One region of the Lactobacillus rizhaonensis genome, then DNA from elsewhere that is predicted to be linked to it. Evidence: predicted binding sites of a transcription regulator. Region 1 holds the regulator's gene; the other holds the start of a gene.
The links. The regulator NrdR, encoded in region 1, represses ribonucleotide reductase genes. The targets are predictions, from matches to a motif close to ACACNATATATNGTGT.
Positions count from the first base shown of each region.

Region 2: AAA915_RS08025 (deoxynucleoside kinase) is a predicted target of NrdR. The motif match lies at 5,811-5,826, and genes of this name have one in related genera.

Region 1 covers NZ_BTTV01000005.1:54,536-62,487, reverse strand. The annotation lists gene dnaI (primosomal protein DnaI) at 1-422, opposite strand, end outside; gene AAA915_RS07120 (DnaD domain protein) at 431-1,789, opposite strand; gene nrdR (transcriptional regulator NrdR) at 1,792-2,259, opposite strand; gene coaE (dephospho-CoA kinase) at 2,261-2,863, opposite strand; gene mutM (DNA-formamidopyrimidine glycosylase) at 2,860-3,690, opposite strand; gene polA (DNA polymerase I) at 3,703-6,378, opposite strand; gene murC (UDP-N-acetylmuramate--L-alanine ligase) at 6,542-7,855, opposite strand.
Region 2 covers NZ_BTTV01000006.1:103,022-110,973, forward strand. The annotation lists gene AAA915_RS07990 (ABC transporter ATP-binding protein/permease) at 1-361, shown strand, start outside; gene AAA915_RS07995 (glucosamine-6-phosphate deaminase) at 526-1,251, shown strand; gene amaP (alkaline shock response membrane anchor protein AmaP) at 1,409-1,963, shown strand; gene AAA915_RS08005 (DUF2273 domain-containing protein) at 1,975-2,157, shown strand; gene AAA915_RS08010 (Asp23/Gls24 family envelope stress response protein) at 2,172-2,702, shown strand; gene AAA915_RS08015 (hypothetical protein) at 2,913-3,329, opposite strand; gene AAA915_RS08020 (ABC transporter ATP-binding protein) at 3,547-5,175, opposite strand; gene AAA915_RS08025 (deoxynucleoside kinase) at 5,868-6,518, shown strand; gene AAA915_RS08030 (deoxynucleoside kinase) at 6,531-7,214, shown strand; gene AAA915_RS08035 (amino acid ABC transporter permease) at 7,518-7,952, shown strand, end outside.

The DNA of each region.
Region 1 (7,952 bases):
AACTTTTGAATAGCTGTCATTACTTCTTTTCTTTCAGGAGTCAGTTCAATTTGACTCAAACGAATATCATGCAGTCCGTCAGGTAAATTAATTAAGCGTAAGTGTTTCTTAATACTAATTTCTCTATCATGAATCAGCTTACTGTCCTCAGGAACGAACTTTAAACTAATTGCATTTTTATTCATAATTAAATCAGGATAATATCCTTGAGTTACCGGGTCTTTTTTATGTTGACTGAGATAAAACTCGAAAAGGCTGGGTAAGCTTTTATCAATTATACTGTCGTTAAGCTGCTCTTGGTGCTGGCTGATAAATTGTTGCACTTTGGGTTCAGCCAATACTTTTTGCTTAATTTTAGCTGTACTTTCCTCATCTGCTTTAGCTGTTTGTCCCTTAACCATAATTTTTTTGATGGATTGCATTTTTTCACCTACTTCATGCCGTTTTTATCTTCAAAATTCTTGAAAAATTCTTTTAATTCTGCACTGGAAACATCCGATTTTACTTTTGGCTTTTGTTTGTTCCAATCCGTGCCCTTTTCAACCGTTTTTCTGGGAGCAAAAGAATGATAACGACCGCTTCTTTGTTCCTGTACCTTTTTTCTCTTTTCCATGTATTCCAAAGCTTGACTAGCAGTTTTAACCCCGTGCTGCAGCCAATCATGAAGTATTTTATTTGCTAGGCGAAAAGAGACATTGGGACCACTCTTTAAACAAGCATAAGTCAAAATATTAAGCAATTCTGCGGGTATTCCTTTATCGTTATATAAATTATCAAGCACTTGATATTCACTGGCATCAACAAAATCATTTCGCTCGGTTTTTAAATGATACAAAAACTGAGCTGGAGAATCAGATTGAGCTTTCTGTAATAACTGTTGTTGCTCTTCATTTAAGTGACTATTATTGACGACCTTGTCTGTTATTTCTTCCTTTTTTGGCAAATGCCGGCGCGTGTCACTGCCATGAATACTGTTAGCGATAGATTGCTTAATTTGACGCATATTCAAGCGATAATCACCATGTAAACAAGGTATTGCTTCGTCAACAAATTCTTGCTCAGAAAGTCCGTACATGCGCATAACAGCTCGAATAGCTTCTTCATTCTGATCAATTTCACTGCCCGCAATTTGATAAATTTCAAATTGTTGTTTCATAAAATCCCAGTCAATATGGTCTTGTTCATTGACGGTGGCAAAATCTTTAGAAGCATAACTGTTTTCTTTAGCAGCTTTTTTAACATCAATTGAAGGATCAATTGCTTCTTGGTCAGGTAAATGAAAAACTTCCATAAAGGATGCAGATACGTTAGGTGCTTCCTTAATACCACTTATGCTGCTTTGACTTTGCTTTGTTTCTCTGGCAAACTCATGGCTCAATTTATTAAAGGCTGTAATACCGACTTTTTCTTTTAATAAACTTGCTAAAAGTGCGGTTGTAAAAAATTCACTGCTGGAAGGAACATTCTTAAGTTCGAAGCACAAAACATGACCCATAATTTGATTAGCAAGCAAATGGCTTTCAATTAGACCAACTGCTTCAAGTTTATGCAAAGCAGGAAATAATTTTTTGATATCACAGTCCGCTTGTTCCAGCAAGAAATAGATACCTTTAGCATCAGAGAGCATCGCCTGCGGATTGTAGTCTTCATTTAAGCTTAAATAAACTGCCAGTGCCAAAGATCCTATGAGTGGCTGGTATAATTTGATTAAAACTCTTAAATCATTAGGAAAAATATCTACCCTGTTAGCAATGAAAAATGGTTGTTTGGGATCATTTGTCTCAAACATAATTAATTACCTTTCTCCCTTTTTGCAATCATGTCTTCCATGGTTTTCATGAAGCTGGACATATCTTTAAATTCACGATAAATAGAAGCAAAACGAATATAAGCGACATCATCAATTTTAGCCAATTCATCCATTACTAATTGACCAATCTTTTTGGAAGAAATTTCACTAACTCCTTGCTGACGCACTTTGTTTTCTACATGATCAACTAATTCTTCAAATTGAGAACTAGATATTGGACGCTTTTGTCCCGCAGCCATTACGCCGTGTAAAATTTTTTTACGGTTAAAAGGTTCACGAGTGCCATCATTTTTGATTACCAGTAGTGGTGTAGTCTCAACTCTTTCAAACGTAGTAAAACGAAAACCACAGTTTTCACATTCACGCCGCCGTCTGATTGCACGATTTTCATCACTGGGGCGAGAATCTATTACTTTTGATGCATTTTTGTGACAATTCGGACATTCCATATTAATACTCCTCTTTTATTTTAAGAAGCAACTGCTCAAGTTGATATTTCAGAGCTTGCTTTGTACCAACATTTTTAATGACAAAGTCAGCTAGTTTTTCTTTCTGAGACAAGGGCATCTGACTGCGGATGCGTTTCAAAGCAGCATCTTTACTTAAGTGATCCCTTAACATCAGCCGCTTTAACTGCAAAGATTCAGGTATTGCAATTAATAAAGTGCAATCACAATATTTTTGACCATTTGCTTCAAACAAAACTGGTGCATCTACAATAATTAAAGGTTTTTTAGCAATCTTGTTTAGCGCAATTTTATCTTGTATTTCTTTAAAAATCAACGGATGGGTAATTTTATTAAGAATGTCAAGTTGCTTTTCGTCATTGAAAACTATTTGTCCTAAAACTGCCCGGTTGATTAATTGATCTTCAGTGATTATTTGAGGGCCAAACTGTTTTCTAACTAATTCATAACCTTTATTGCCAATATTTAATATATCATGAGCTATTTGGTCACAGTCTATCACCGGTATGTGTTTTTCCCTAAAAAATATATCTGCTGTGCTTTTGCCACTGGCTATTCCACCAGTTAAGCCCAAAATAGTTGTCATTTATAGATCACCTGACATTTAGGACAAAAAGTAGTTCCTCGGCCGTTTACTTTAATTTTTTCAAGAGAAGTTCCACAACGCTCACAAGGTTCGCCCTTGTGACCATATACTTGCAACATTTTTTGAAAACCACCAGTCTTGCCGTTAGCATCAAGATAGGTATGAACAGTAGTACCCCTTTCTGCTATAGCTAATTCTATCAACGAATTAATATTATCATGCAATGCAGCAACTTTTGCTGCTGGGATACTATTAGCCATACTTAATGGGTGAATTTTTGTTTCCCACAAAACTTCATCCACGTAAATGTTACCAAGACCGGCCACTACTGATTGATCAAGCAATGTATTTTTGATATTTTTCTTTTTACGAGCTAAGCCATTTTGCAAGTATGAAACTGTAAACGCCTTTGAATTAGGTTCAGCACCCAATTTGCCAATACCAGTATTTTCTTTCTCTGTGCCGGTTTTAATCAACTGCATGCGTCCGAATTTACGCACATCATTGTAACGCAAAGCAGAATTATCGTTAAAAACAATTTGCACATGATCGTGTTTATCTTTTTTGGTATTTACTTTGACTAAACGATATTTACCTTCCATGCGTAAATGCGATACCACAGTTAAATGACCACTGAGACGAATAAGCAAATATTTAGCATAACGATCAATTGTTTCTATTCTTTTACCAGCTAATTGACTGGCAAATTCATGGGCATCGCCAGTTATTATTTTAGGATACCAAACAGTTACTTCTTTAATCGTTTTTCCCTTAATCAGGGGAAGTAGCGTCCGTCTGACAGTTTCAACTTCTGGCATTTCGGGCATTAAAATTACTCCTTACTTAGCATCAAACCAATTGTGACCATAGCCGGAATCAGCTACAAGAGGTATATCGAGTCTCACAGCAGATTGCATTACTTCTGGCACAATCTTTTTAATTGTTTCTAATTCATCTTTTGGCACGTCAAAAATCAATTCATCATGAACCTGAACCACCATCTTAGTTTTAAGATGCATCTCATCCAATTTTTTCTGCATGTTAATCATCGCAATCTTGATTATATCTGCAGCTGAACCTTGAATTGGTGAGTTAATCGCAGTTCTTTCCGCAAATGAGCGCACATTATAATTTTTGGCATGAATATCTGGCAGATAACGCCTTCTGTGCATAATTGTTTCGGCATAACCTTTTTCTCGAGCAACTTGAACTGCTTTATCCATATAATCCTTAATTTGCGGATATTGTTCAAAATAATTATCAATAAATTCCTTGGCTTGTTTTCGACTGATATTAAGATTTTTAGATAAGCCATAATCAGAAATGCCATAAACAATACCGAAGTTGACGGCTTTTGCTCTGCGCCGCATTAATGGTGTAACGTCAGCAGTTGATTTCAGATGAAAAATTTTCATAGCCGTATGAGCGTGGATGTCATAACCCGTTCTGAAAGCTTCCTGCATTTGTTCATCACCGGAAACTTGTGCCAATACTCGTAATTCGATTTGAGAATAATCACAGGAAAAAATGTAGCCATCTGGTTCACTTGGAACAAACGCTTTTCTAATTTGCTTTCCTTCCTCCGTTCTGGTAGGAATATTTTGTAAGTTAGGATCAACTGAGGACAAGCGACCAGTAGCAGTCAATGTTTGCAAGTACCTGGTATGAACCCGACCGTCTTTTTGGATAACATCCAATAGGCCATTAACGTAAGTTGACTGTATTTTGGCAATTTGCCGGTAAGTCAAAATTTGATCAATAATTGGGCTTTCATCCCTCAACTGATTCAAAACATCAACAGAAGTCGAATAACCAGTTTTAGTCTTTTTAACTGGCTTTAAGCCCATTTTTTCAAATAAAATATGACCTAATTGTTTAGGTGAATTAATATTAAATTCTTCACCGGCCTCATCATAAATTTGCTTTTCCATTTTCTTGAGGTCAACCGCAAATTCATCCTGGAGCTGCGTTAAAGTATCAGCTTGAACCTTGATACCATTTATCTCCATGACAGACAAAACCCGCGCAACCGGTATTTCAATGTTGGCAAAAAGGTCGTCCTGCTCGTGTTCTTTTAGTTTAGCCAGCAGAGTATCTTTTAAGTTCTCGATTGCCTCAATTTTGCCAGCCAAATGGTTAAACAACACCTGATCGTCCTCTGGAATATGGACGCTTTTACCTTTGCCGTAAACGTCGTAATCGCTTTTAACCGAATCATCACCGTACATGCGACAAATTTCACCCATATCGTCAGAATTGTTTTCGTTATTGATCAAATATGAAGCAAGTAACATGTCATAATCAATTCCGCGAGCATGAATACCCAATCGGTTTAAACCAACTGTAGTTCGTTTTAAGTCAAACACATTTTTGGCAATTTGCTTATTTTCAAGTAAATTCTTAAGTTTATCTTCTTTTAATAGCTCCACGTTGCGACTAACAAATATTTTCTGATCAATTTTTAAGGCAAAACCAACAAAATCTGCTAAATGATAGTTGGCACCCAGCATTCCTAAGTAAAAAGTAATAGTTTGACCATCTTTAACTGCAAACTTGTTAATGTCATTTTCCCCAAGCTCTGTAAAATCAACTGCTTTATTATTCTGTGCAGCTTGTTCTTTTGGTTGAGCAGTTCTTTCAGGGTTTAACTGACTCAAGAATTTACGGAAATTCATCTTTTCATAGAATCTACGCAATTTTTGGTAATCAACTTCACGCCTTTTGACATCATCAATACCAATAGTTAACGGGGCATTACGATCAATTGTTGCCAGCTTTTTACCTAGTAGAGCCTTATCTTTATCATTAATCAGGTTTTCTTTCATTTTAGAAGGCTTCATATCATCTATATGATCATATAGATTTTCTACTGAGCCATATTCCTGGATAAGTTGTGAAGCTTTTTTGGGCCCTATTTTGGTGACACCAGGATAATTATCCGAATTATCACCCATTAATGCTTTCATATCAATGAATTCAGTTGGTGTAACCCCATTAACTTCTTTCATGTGTTCAGGAGTATAAGCTTCCAAGTTTAAAACACCAGATTTAGTAACCATAACAGTAGTTTGAGGAGATGCCAGTTGCGTCAAGTCCTTGTCGCCCGTAACAACTGTGATTTTAAAGCCCTCTTTTTCTCCAATAGTTACAAATGTACCAATAATGTCATCAGCTTCATAGTTATCAAGTTCATACGTTGAAAGACCCAAATCATGCAAAAGTTCCTGAATGTAGGGTAATTGTTCAGATAATTCTGACGGGGTTTTCTGTCTACCACCTTTGTAGTCTTCATACATACTATTCCTAAAAGTTGTTTTACCTGCATCAAAAGCAACTAAAACATGGTCAGGTTCAACGTCATTCAGCACGACATCAAGCATATTTTTAAATGTATAAATGGCGTTAGTGTGCAATCCTTCAGGATTTCTAAAATTTTCAAGTTGGCGGTACAGTGCATAGAAAGCACGAAAGGCAACTGAATTACCATCAATTAAAAGTAATTTTTTATCAGCCATTTGATCTCCTTAAATTTAAACCAAGTTTCTTTATTTAACTACCATTTTAACAGTTTTTCCATTCATCTTGTACGATACCGATTTCTCTGTACCTTATTACATGTAAAATCTGTTATAAAAAGCAAAAAGATCAAGTCTTGAAACTCGATCTTAATAACTTAATTTATTTTAGTAATCTTTCTAAAGCATCTTCGTATTTCTGGATATCGCCTGCGCCCATAAAAACAATGACACTGTCTTTGTTCTGGGTTAAGTCTGAAATATTATCAAGGTCAATTACTTCAGAACCAGGAATTTTAGCTACCAAATCATTACTTGAAATGTCTCCGCTAGCTTCTCTAGCTGAAGCATAAATAGGAGTAATGTATGCTTTATCCACTGAACTTAATATTTCTACGAAATCTTGCGCATATTTTTTTGTTCTCGAAAAAGTATGTGGCTGAAAAACGACAACTAAGCGTTTATGGGGAAACCTTTGTCTAGCAGCTTGAATTGTCGCACGCATTTCAGTCGGATGGTGGGCATAATCATCAATGATATTAATATCCTTAAAGTCCTTTTCAGAAAAGCGACGTTTTGCCCCTTGATAAGTAAGTAAGCCCTTTTGAATGTCTGCTAGCGGAATGTTTTCAGTATAAGCAACAGCTATCACGGCAGTAGCATTCAAAATATTATGATCGCCAAAAAGATGAATTGTAAACTTACCTATCTTCTGACCGTGCTTTAAAACTGTAAAACTTGAGCCTGTAGTAGTGCGGTTAACATCAACCGCCTGAAAATCATCATTTTCTTCAAAGCCATAAGTGTATTTAGGAATGACAGAATGCAGTTGTCTTAATCTGTCATTACCTCCCCAGACAAATAGTCCCTTTTGGGTTTGATCAGCTGCAGTTTGAAAAGCTGAAGTATAATCTGCTTGATCTTTAAAATAATCCGGATGATCAAAATCAATATTGGTCATGATTTGATAATCAGGGTGATATGCCAAGAAATGGCGGCGATACTCATCAGCTTCATAAACAAAAAAGCGGGACCCTTTAACTCCTTTTCCTTCACCATCGCCTATTAGGTATGATGTGGGCGCTGCTTCACCCAAAACATGAGCTAAAAGACCAGTAGTAGAAGTTTTGCCATGAGTTCCAGAAACACCAATACTGGTATGCATCTTGATTATTTCTTCTACAGTATCAGGATAGCTCTGCCAGGCAATCTTCTTTTCTTCACAAGTTTTTACTTCTACGTTGTCATCTTTAAACGCATTTCCTTTAACAATCACCTGACCAGAATCTTTAATATTGTTTGCACTAAACTCTGCCACTTTAATTCCGGCTTTTGCGAGCGGTTCTTGTGTAAAAGTATATTTTTTGATGTCACTACCAGCGACATGAAAACCTAAATCATTTAATACTAAGGCTAAAGAAGCCATTCCAGTTCCTTTAATACCGATAAACCAAATTTGCTTATTTTTATCTAACATTTGCCAAACTCCATAATTTTATCATTGCCTCTTATTTTATCATTTCTAACAGAAAGTGTGCAGAAACAATGAAAAGCCATAGCCCACTTTTGCATTA
Region 2 (7,952 bases), on a different contig from region 1:
AACATCAATGATTATGATTGGTATTTTAACTTATACTTCTGTTTTAGAAAGAACTAAGGAAATAGGAATCTTAAAGGCACTGGGTGCCCGTAAAAAAGACATCACCAGGGTATTCGATGCCGAAACATTTATTTTGGGTGTTTTTTCCGGTGTTTTAGGTGTATTCATTGCTTGGTTGCTGGTCTTCCCTATTAATAGTCTTCTTTACTCAATTACTGACTTAAGTAATGTGGCACAACTTAACCCTACGCACGCCCTGATATTAATTATTATCTCAACCATTCTAACTATGATTGGTGGCCACTTGCCAGCGCGGATGGCAGCTAAGAAAGATGCAGCAATTGCACTAAGAAGTGAATAAAAACAGTATTTTAGAGTTTACTTATTTTTTGTTACATGTGAAACAAATATAGGTAAGCTCTTTTTTTGCATAATTTTAAAGTAATATCTATTGCCGCATCCTGTTGACAAATTGGCATATACCAATTTATAATTAACTTAACTAATATGGAGGCGTAAATAAAAATGAAAATTATTATCACAGAAGATAAAGCCAGTGGCAGTAAGAAGGCTTTTGACTTATTTAAAGATAGCATTGCTAATGGCACTAAAGTAATCGGTTTGGCAACCGGCTCAACTCCCGTTACTTTATACCAGCAATGGACCGAAAGTGATTTGGATAACAGCAATTTAATTAGTATTAACCTTGATGAATACGTTGGCTTAACTCCCGATAATGACCAAAGTTATCATTATTTTATGCAAAAAAATTTGTTTGATAAAAAGCCTTTTAAACACTCATATGTTCCTGATGGAATCAAAGCCATTAAGGATCCCGAAGGCGCTTCAGCTGACTACAACAGAATAATTGCAGAAAACCCAATTGATCTTCAACTATTAGGACTAGGTCAAAATGGTCACATTGCTTTTAATGAGCCTGGAACTTCATTTGATTCTGTTACCCACGAAGTACAACTAACTGAGAATACCATCAAAGCTAATTCTCGCTTCTTCAACAACATTGACGATGTTCCTAAATCAGCTATTTGCATGGGCATTGCAAATATAATGTCTGCCAAAGAAATAGTGATTATGGCTTTTGGTGACAATAAGGCTGATGCTGTGCAAAAGATGGTTGAAGGTCCAGTTACAGAAGAAGTACCAGCTTCAATCTTACAAAAACACCAAAATGTTACTCTTATTGTTGATCAAGCAGCAGCAAGCAAATTAAGTTCAACAATACATAAGTAATTAACTGATATTAAGTTAAAAAGGGCGGTGCATTAAAACACCGCTCTTTTTGTGTGCAATTTTACAAACTGTTATTGTATACATATGGTGCATATTATTAGTCTGTTAAAATAATCAGTATTATTATTAAGATGAACCATGAGAGGATGGTGATAAGTTGAAGAGGAGTAAAAAATGGCTATTGGTATTAGGCATGTTATTACTATTACCTGTGCCTTGTTACTTAATATGGGAAACCAGTAGTTTTTGGCAAAAGTATTTAAAGATTAAATTGCCGCATTTAGGTGCTCTTAATCCGATATTTGCCTGGTATTTAATTGGTATTAATATAATTGTTTTTATAATACTAATTGTTAGTTTAATTGTCATCCTATTTTGGCCAGTCCAGAGAAGCTTTAATTTAATTCATAAAAGTGATGGTCAAGTTAAAGTTACTTCAAAAGCCATTAACGGCTATGTAATGAATTCACTTGCTGACTTGCCTTACTTAAACAATGCCAAAGTTAGTTCTAAGTTAACAGGCCACCGAATTAAAATTAAAATCGGTGGTGACTTGGGTCCTGGTGAAAACATTGCTGCCCTGCTTAACGACTATCTTGAAGAATTAAAAAAGAACCTGAAGCAGTTGCTAGGAATTGAACAAAAACCAAAAATTAAAATCAAGTTTATCAATTATCACAAAGGAGATAAACCTGAAAGGCGCGTTCAATAAAGGAGGTCAAAATGAAAGAAGAATATAAAAAATACCTCCCAGAAATAAGCGGTGCCGTAATTGGCGTGTTACTGGCATTTTGCTTTTTGGTACTGGGATTTTTCAAAACTATTTTCGTCATTGTAATGTTGGTCTGTGGCTTTTTAGTTGGACATTACTGGCCAGTATTCAAAAAAATGTTGCAGAATAAATAACTTATTTAAGGAGTATATATAATATGGTACAATCAAGTTCAAATCAAAGTAGTTCAAAGCCTGAAGTTAAAGGCGATTTAAAATATGATTCAAAAGTAATTCAAAAAATCGTTGGCATTGCTTTATCAGATATTAAAGGTTTATTAACTGTCAACGGCGGCTTTTTCTCAAATATTGCCGATAAAATTGTTAACAGTGATGATGTTACTTCAGGCGTAAATGTTGAAGTTGGTAAAAAGCAAGTAGCTGTTGATATTGAGATCGTTGCTGAATATGGCGTTGATATTACCAAGTTATACGATCAAATTAAGCAAAAGATCCAGGAAAAAGTCAAAGAAATGACTGGCTTAGATACTGTTGAAGTCAACGTTACTGTAGTTGACATTAAAACTAAAGAGCAACACGAAAAAGATTCTGTCAGCTTACAGGACCGTATCACCGGTGCTGCTCATGACACTAAGGATAAAATTACCGATCAAAAAGACAAGGTTCAAGATAAAGCTGAAGAAAAGAAAAAGGAAACTAAAGAATCTAGAGTTAAATAATAAACATAATTTTGATGTTAACCCTAAAATTTGGATACTTTATTAGTTGTTAACTAAGGATTAATTGCCGATATTCAATCGGAGTTAGTCCTTTTAGTTTGATTTTAATTTTATCTTGTTTAGATAATTTAGTCATAAAAATAACCTCCAAATTTGTCCTAAATTTGGGGGTCATTTCATAACTTTACTGCCTTTTATGAATTAATGAAATTAACCGTAATATTGATCCTGGTCTAAAGCAGTTTCATCAAAATTAACTATCATAAATTCATAGTTTGAAAAACACTCCATCCAATTGTTAAAATAGTCGTTCTCTTTTTTTAGCGACTTACTATTTTCTTCTCCTTCTATTATAAAAGGCTTTGAACGTATATTAAAATTTGCATGTATTGCACCCAGCAAATTCAATAAACACAAGAAATCCTTTGCTGAATCCACACTTACATGAAAAGATTTAAACGAGTTATTATTTTCGCCAAGATATCTTTTTGCTCTATTATACTCATCAGCAGATTCTGCCTTATAATTTTCAACGCTATTTACATTCTCTTCAATAATAGCTGTCGGAGCTTGTTTTTTAAAAAGATCTAGTATCTTTCTTAACTTAAAAAATTGTTCATCATTCATTTTTATCATTCCATTTAAAAGGCGGTGCGTGGAAACATTATATCTCCTGAGAAGCCATCAATTTTACCGCTTATTTCTGCAGAATATTAGGTAATAGCTACATTTGCATTTAAGAGTATCTTTATTGACTGTATCTGCATAAAACACTATGCCCATAATCTAAAAGACTAGAGTTTCACAACTTATTTAATTGGTCAATAAAAGATTTAGTATTCTATCATCCCAATTCGATTACTTGATCAAACTGCTTTTTAATTTCAGGTCGCAAGTGATGGGAAATGTAGACTAAAGTTATATCATTCAAATTGAGTAAACTCTGTTCGATTTTTTGTCCGTCCTTTTCATCAATTGCGGAAGTAATTTCATCGGCCAAAATAACCTGCGGGTTACCCAGCAATTGCCGTGCCAGTGCAATTCGCTGCTTTTGCCCACCTGAAATATTGTTACCGGCGTGTTTTAAAACAGTGTCAAGCCCGCTGGCGCTGTCAGCGACAAATTTTTCCAAACCTGCACGTCTAATCGCAGTCTTCAGCTCTTCTTCAGTTGTCTCACGATCTAAAGTGATGTTATAACGCAGGCTGCCATCAAAAATATAGGCTGACTGGTCAATATAAGCGATCTGCTTATGTAGCGACCGCAGACTAAGCTCGCGGTATTCATTGTTATCCCAGGTAAGTGATCCTTGGTAGCCGGTTAATAAACCACCAATTAATTTTACCAGGGTCGACTTACCGCAGCCTGACGGACCAACAATAGCTACCCGTTCGCCTCGCTTAATGCTGCCAGCAACATTCGTTAAAATCGGTCTATCACTATTGCGGTAGCTGAACGAAAGGTCGTTAAATGCAATTTGCTGGGTCAAAGGAGCAACATCCTTGTCCCCTGTCTTCTTCTGCACATTAGCTAGTTTATTGTACTTGTCAAAAATAGGCTGTACTGCCCGAATTGAAGTTAGATCAATACTGATTTCTGTCAAGCTGCCAAAAACGTTACCGGACATTGAACCAACAATTAAAATAGCACCGATAGGAAGTTGGTTGTGAAAGGCCAGATATCCGGATTCAATGGTTAAAATAGTTTGAGCAGATATACTTATCAGGTTAATCAGTGAATTAGAGAATGACATTTCCGTAATGTAATTAACCAGAGCCTGTCCAGTCTTATCTGATGCCGCAAGAACTATTTTATTGAGCAATTTTTGCTGACCAAGCGTGAGCAGATTTACAAAACCTTCAAGAGCATCGGTTGCTTTTGCCGTTAATACTTCATTTTGCCTGCTTTGTTTTTGCGATAGTTGTTCCAACTTTTTCTTAAAAAGACGGGGAAATAAAATCATAACAACAGCAAAAACCAAAGTGGTTACAAATAAGAGTGGATGGTAAGAAAACAGGATGACACTGGCAATAATGCCTAAGAGTGCACTGCTAAATGTTTGCTCTAAACTGAAAAAGCCATCTTGATTAATTTGGTTAATATCGTTAGTAAACCAGGAAACATAGTCAGCTTCCGTGTGCTTGTTGAAATCTTCATACTCTTGGCGACCAATTATATGGGCTAATGCGTTCCTAATGGAATTATCGACGGCCTTGATGATTACAGCGGAATACCGTGAACTACAAAAAAAGAAAATCAGAAAAAAGCCCCAGCTAAGCAAGTTTAAACCTGTATCAACAATAAAGCCGTTTAAATTATGCTGAGTCAAAGCAGTAAGTGCATTACCTTTAAAAATGCTGGCAGCAGTTTGTGCTAAATTCCGGCCAAAATAGAAAATGGCCAGAATTACATACATGCCTGAATTACGTTTAATGTAGGTCCAAAGCGAAAATTTTGTTATAGTATCGTCCATGATTTACTTCCTGTCTAAATCCCTATTTTTAGAGTTAATACTAAAATGATTTTGGTTTAATAAATAATATGGTTTTTGCATTACTTCTTCAAAAGACTCTTAACTGGTACTTACAGCAGGAGCTGTACTATCTAAAGATAAAAATCTTTTCAAGATATCAGTTATGCCCTCTTGCTTCCATCATTTACTAATAATTTTATAATTTACTTACTATCTTATATCTTTTTTAATATTAAAACAATTTGTTTTTAATTTTCATTCTTAGAATTTTCCCATAGCAGCAGTAATAAATATCAACTGCAACTTTTTCGAGCCTTTAAAAAATAATTCGTTCTACAATTGCAAAATCACTTATTATACTTAATGCAATCAAAACGAGCAATTATTGACTACTTTATTTATCACAGAATCGAAAGAATCAAAATACAGAATAAAAGGGCTTAACACCGAATGATATCGGCACCAATCCTCAGTAAAATAATTAATTAAGATTTATCAGTCAGATTTTTTAGTTTCACGTGTAACATCTAACTTTTACAACAAATTATTTACTTGAATACTTAATTTTTTATTCTGTATTATACAAAATTACTTGACTTTTTGATTAAAATTTTAATTTACTTTTTGCTTGTATACCACTATATCTCGTATTAAACTAAATAAGAATCTATATATTGTATTTATGAAAGAACGTGATCCAAGTTATTGTTTTAAGTGGGCCAATTGGAGCCGGTAAATCCAGTTTAACTAGTATTTTAGCTGAGCACTTAGGTACACAAGCCTTTTATGAGGGAGTTGATAATAATCCTGTTCTTCCTTTATATTACCAAGACATGAAACGCTATACCTTTTTGCTTAATATCTATCTGCTTAACCACCGTTTAGCACAAATCAACCAAGCAATTCGTGAAAAAAATAGTGTATCTGACCGTTCAATTTATGAAGATGCACTCTTTTTCAAAATGAACGCGGACAGTAAAGTAGCTGACCCTACTGAATTTAAGATATACGACAGCTTACTCGAAAACATGATGGAAGATACCCCAGGTAATCCCAGCAAAAAGCCAGATTTACTAATTTACATTCATGTTTCCCTGGATACAATGCTCAAACGCATTAAAAAGCGGGGCCGTTCATTTGAACAAATCAGTACAGATCCCAGTTTAAAAGATTACTACGCGCGGTTAATTAAGTATTATGAACCGTGGTATGAAAAATACGATGCTTCGCCAAAAATTAAAATTGATGGGGATAAATACGATTTTATCTGCGATGAAGATGCAAAAAAAGAAGTTTTAAATCAAATTGATAATAAATTGCATGCAATAGGCAATTTAGAATAGAGAAGGAACGTGATGACAGTTATTGTTTTAAGCGGGCCAATTGGAGCCGGTAAATCCAGTTTAACCAGTATATTAGCTAAGTATTTAGGAACCAAACCATTTTATGAGAGTGTCGATGACAATCCTGTTTTGCCACTTTTTTATGCCGATCCTAAAAAGTATGCATTCTTACTTCAGGTATTTTTTCTAAACACTCGTTTTCGTAGTATCAAGGATGCATTGACTGATGATAATAATGTTCTTGATCGTTCAATCTATGAGGACGCCCTTTTCTTCCAAATGAATGCGGACATTGGCCGTGCAACGAGTGAAGAAGTAGATACATATTACGAACTGCTTAATAATATGATGAGTGAGCTCAAACATATGCCTAAGAAAAATCCAGACTTGCTGGTTCATATTAAAGTTTCATACGACACCATGATTAAAAGAATTCAAAAGCGTGGTCGACCTTATGAACAATTGAGCTATGATGCAACGCTGGAAGATTATTATAAGCGGCTTTTACGCTACTATAAACCTTGGTATGAAAAATATGACTACTCACCCAAAATGGAGATAGATGGTGACAAACTAGACTTTATGACTGATAAGCAGGCAAGAGAAGTTGTACTTGATCAAATTGTTGCCAAATTAAAAGAAATGGGTAAATTACCCGAATCATGGAATAAGTCTACAAATATTCAAATAGATTAACAATAAATCACTCAAAAGGTCATTAGCACTATGTGCTAATGGCCTTTTTATGTTACTTATTGATATTTTAAAGTGTTGTTTAATTTATAATAAAAGCTCTAAAAGTAATAGATAGTAATTATATTACTAAAAGACAATTTAAATATTTTGTTACTTACTCAAATAAAAAATCAGAAAACTATGTTATTATTGAATCATATATTTTTCACATATTTTTTTAATTAATTTATCCAGCTTTAATTAGCTCGACCAGGCTAATTATTTTCCCACCTTACTAAATTAACTTCATAAGAAGGAGAAAAAATGAATTATATCCTTTCAATCATGCCCTCTCTCTTTGCAGGTGCAAAAATGACATTAATTTTATTCTTTTGGACTTTAATTACTGCTATTCCCTTAGGGATTATAGTTAGCTTAGGCTTACTGTCACATTTTAAGCCTCTACGATTAGTTCTAAAATTTTATATTTGGATTATGCGTGGCACCCCACTCTTGTTACAATTGATTTTTATTTTTTATGGTTTACCCATAGTCGGAATAATTTTTCAACGCTACGATGCAGCGCTTTTTGCTTTTATCTTAAACTACACAGCCTATTTCGCAGAAATTTTCCGTGGGGGCTTTCAGTCAATTCCAATAGGACAATATGAAAGTGCACGGGTTTTGAGGCTAAATTACTGGCAAACTTTGACGCATATTATAATTCCGCAAGTCAGCAAAATTGTTATACCGTCAATC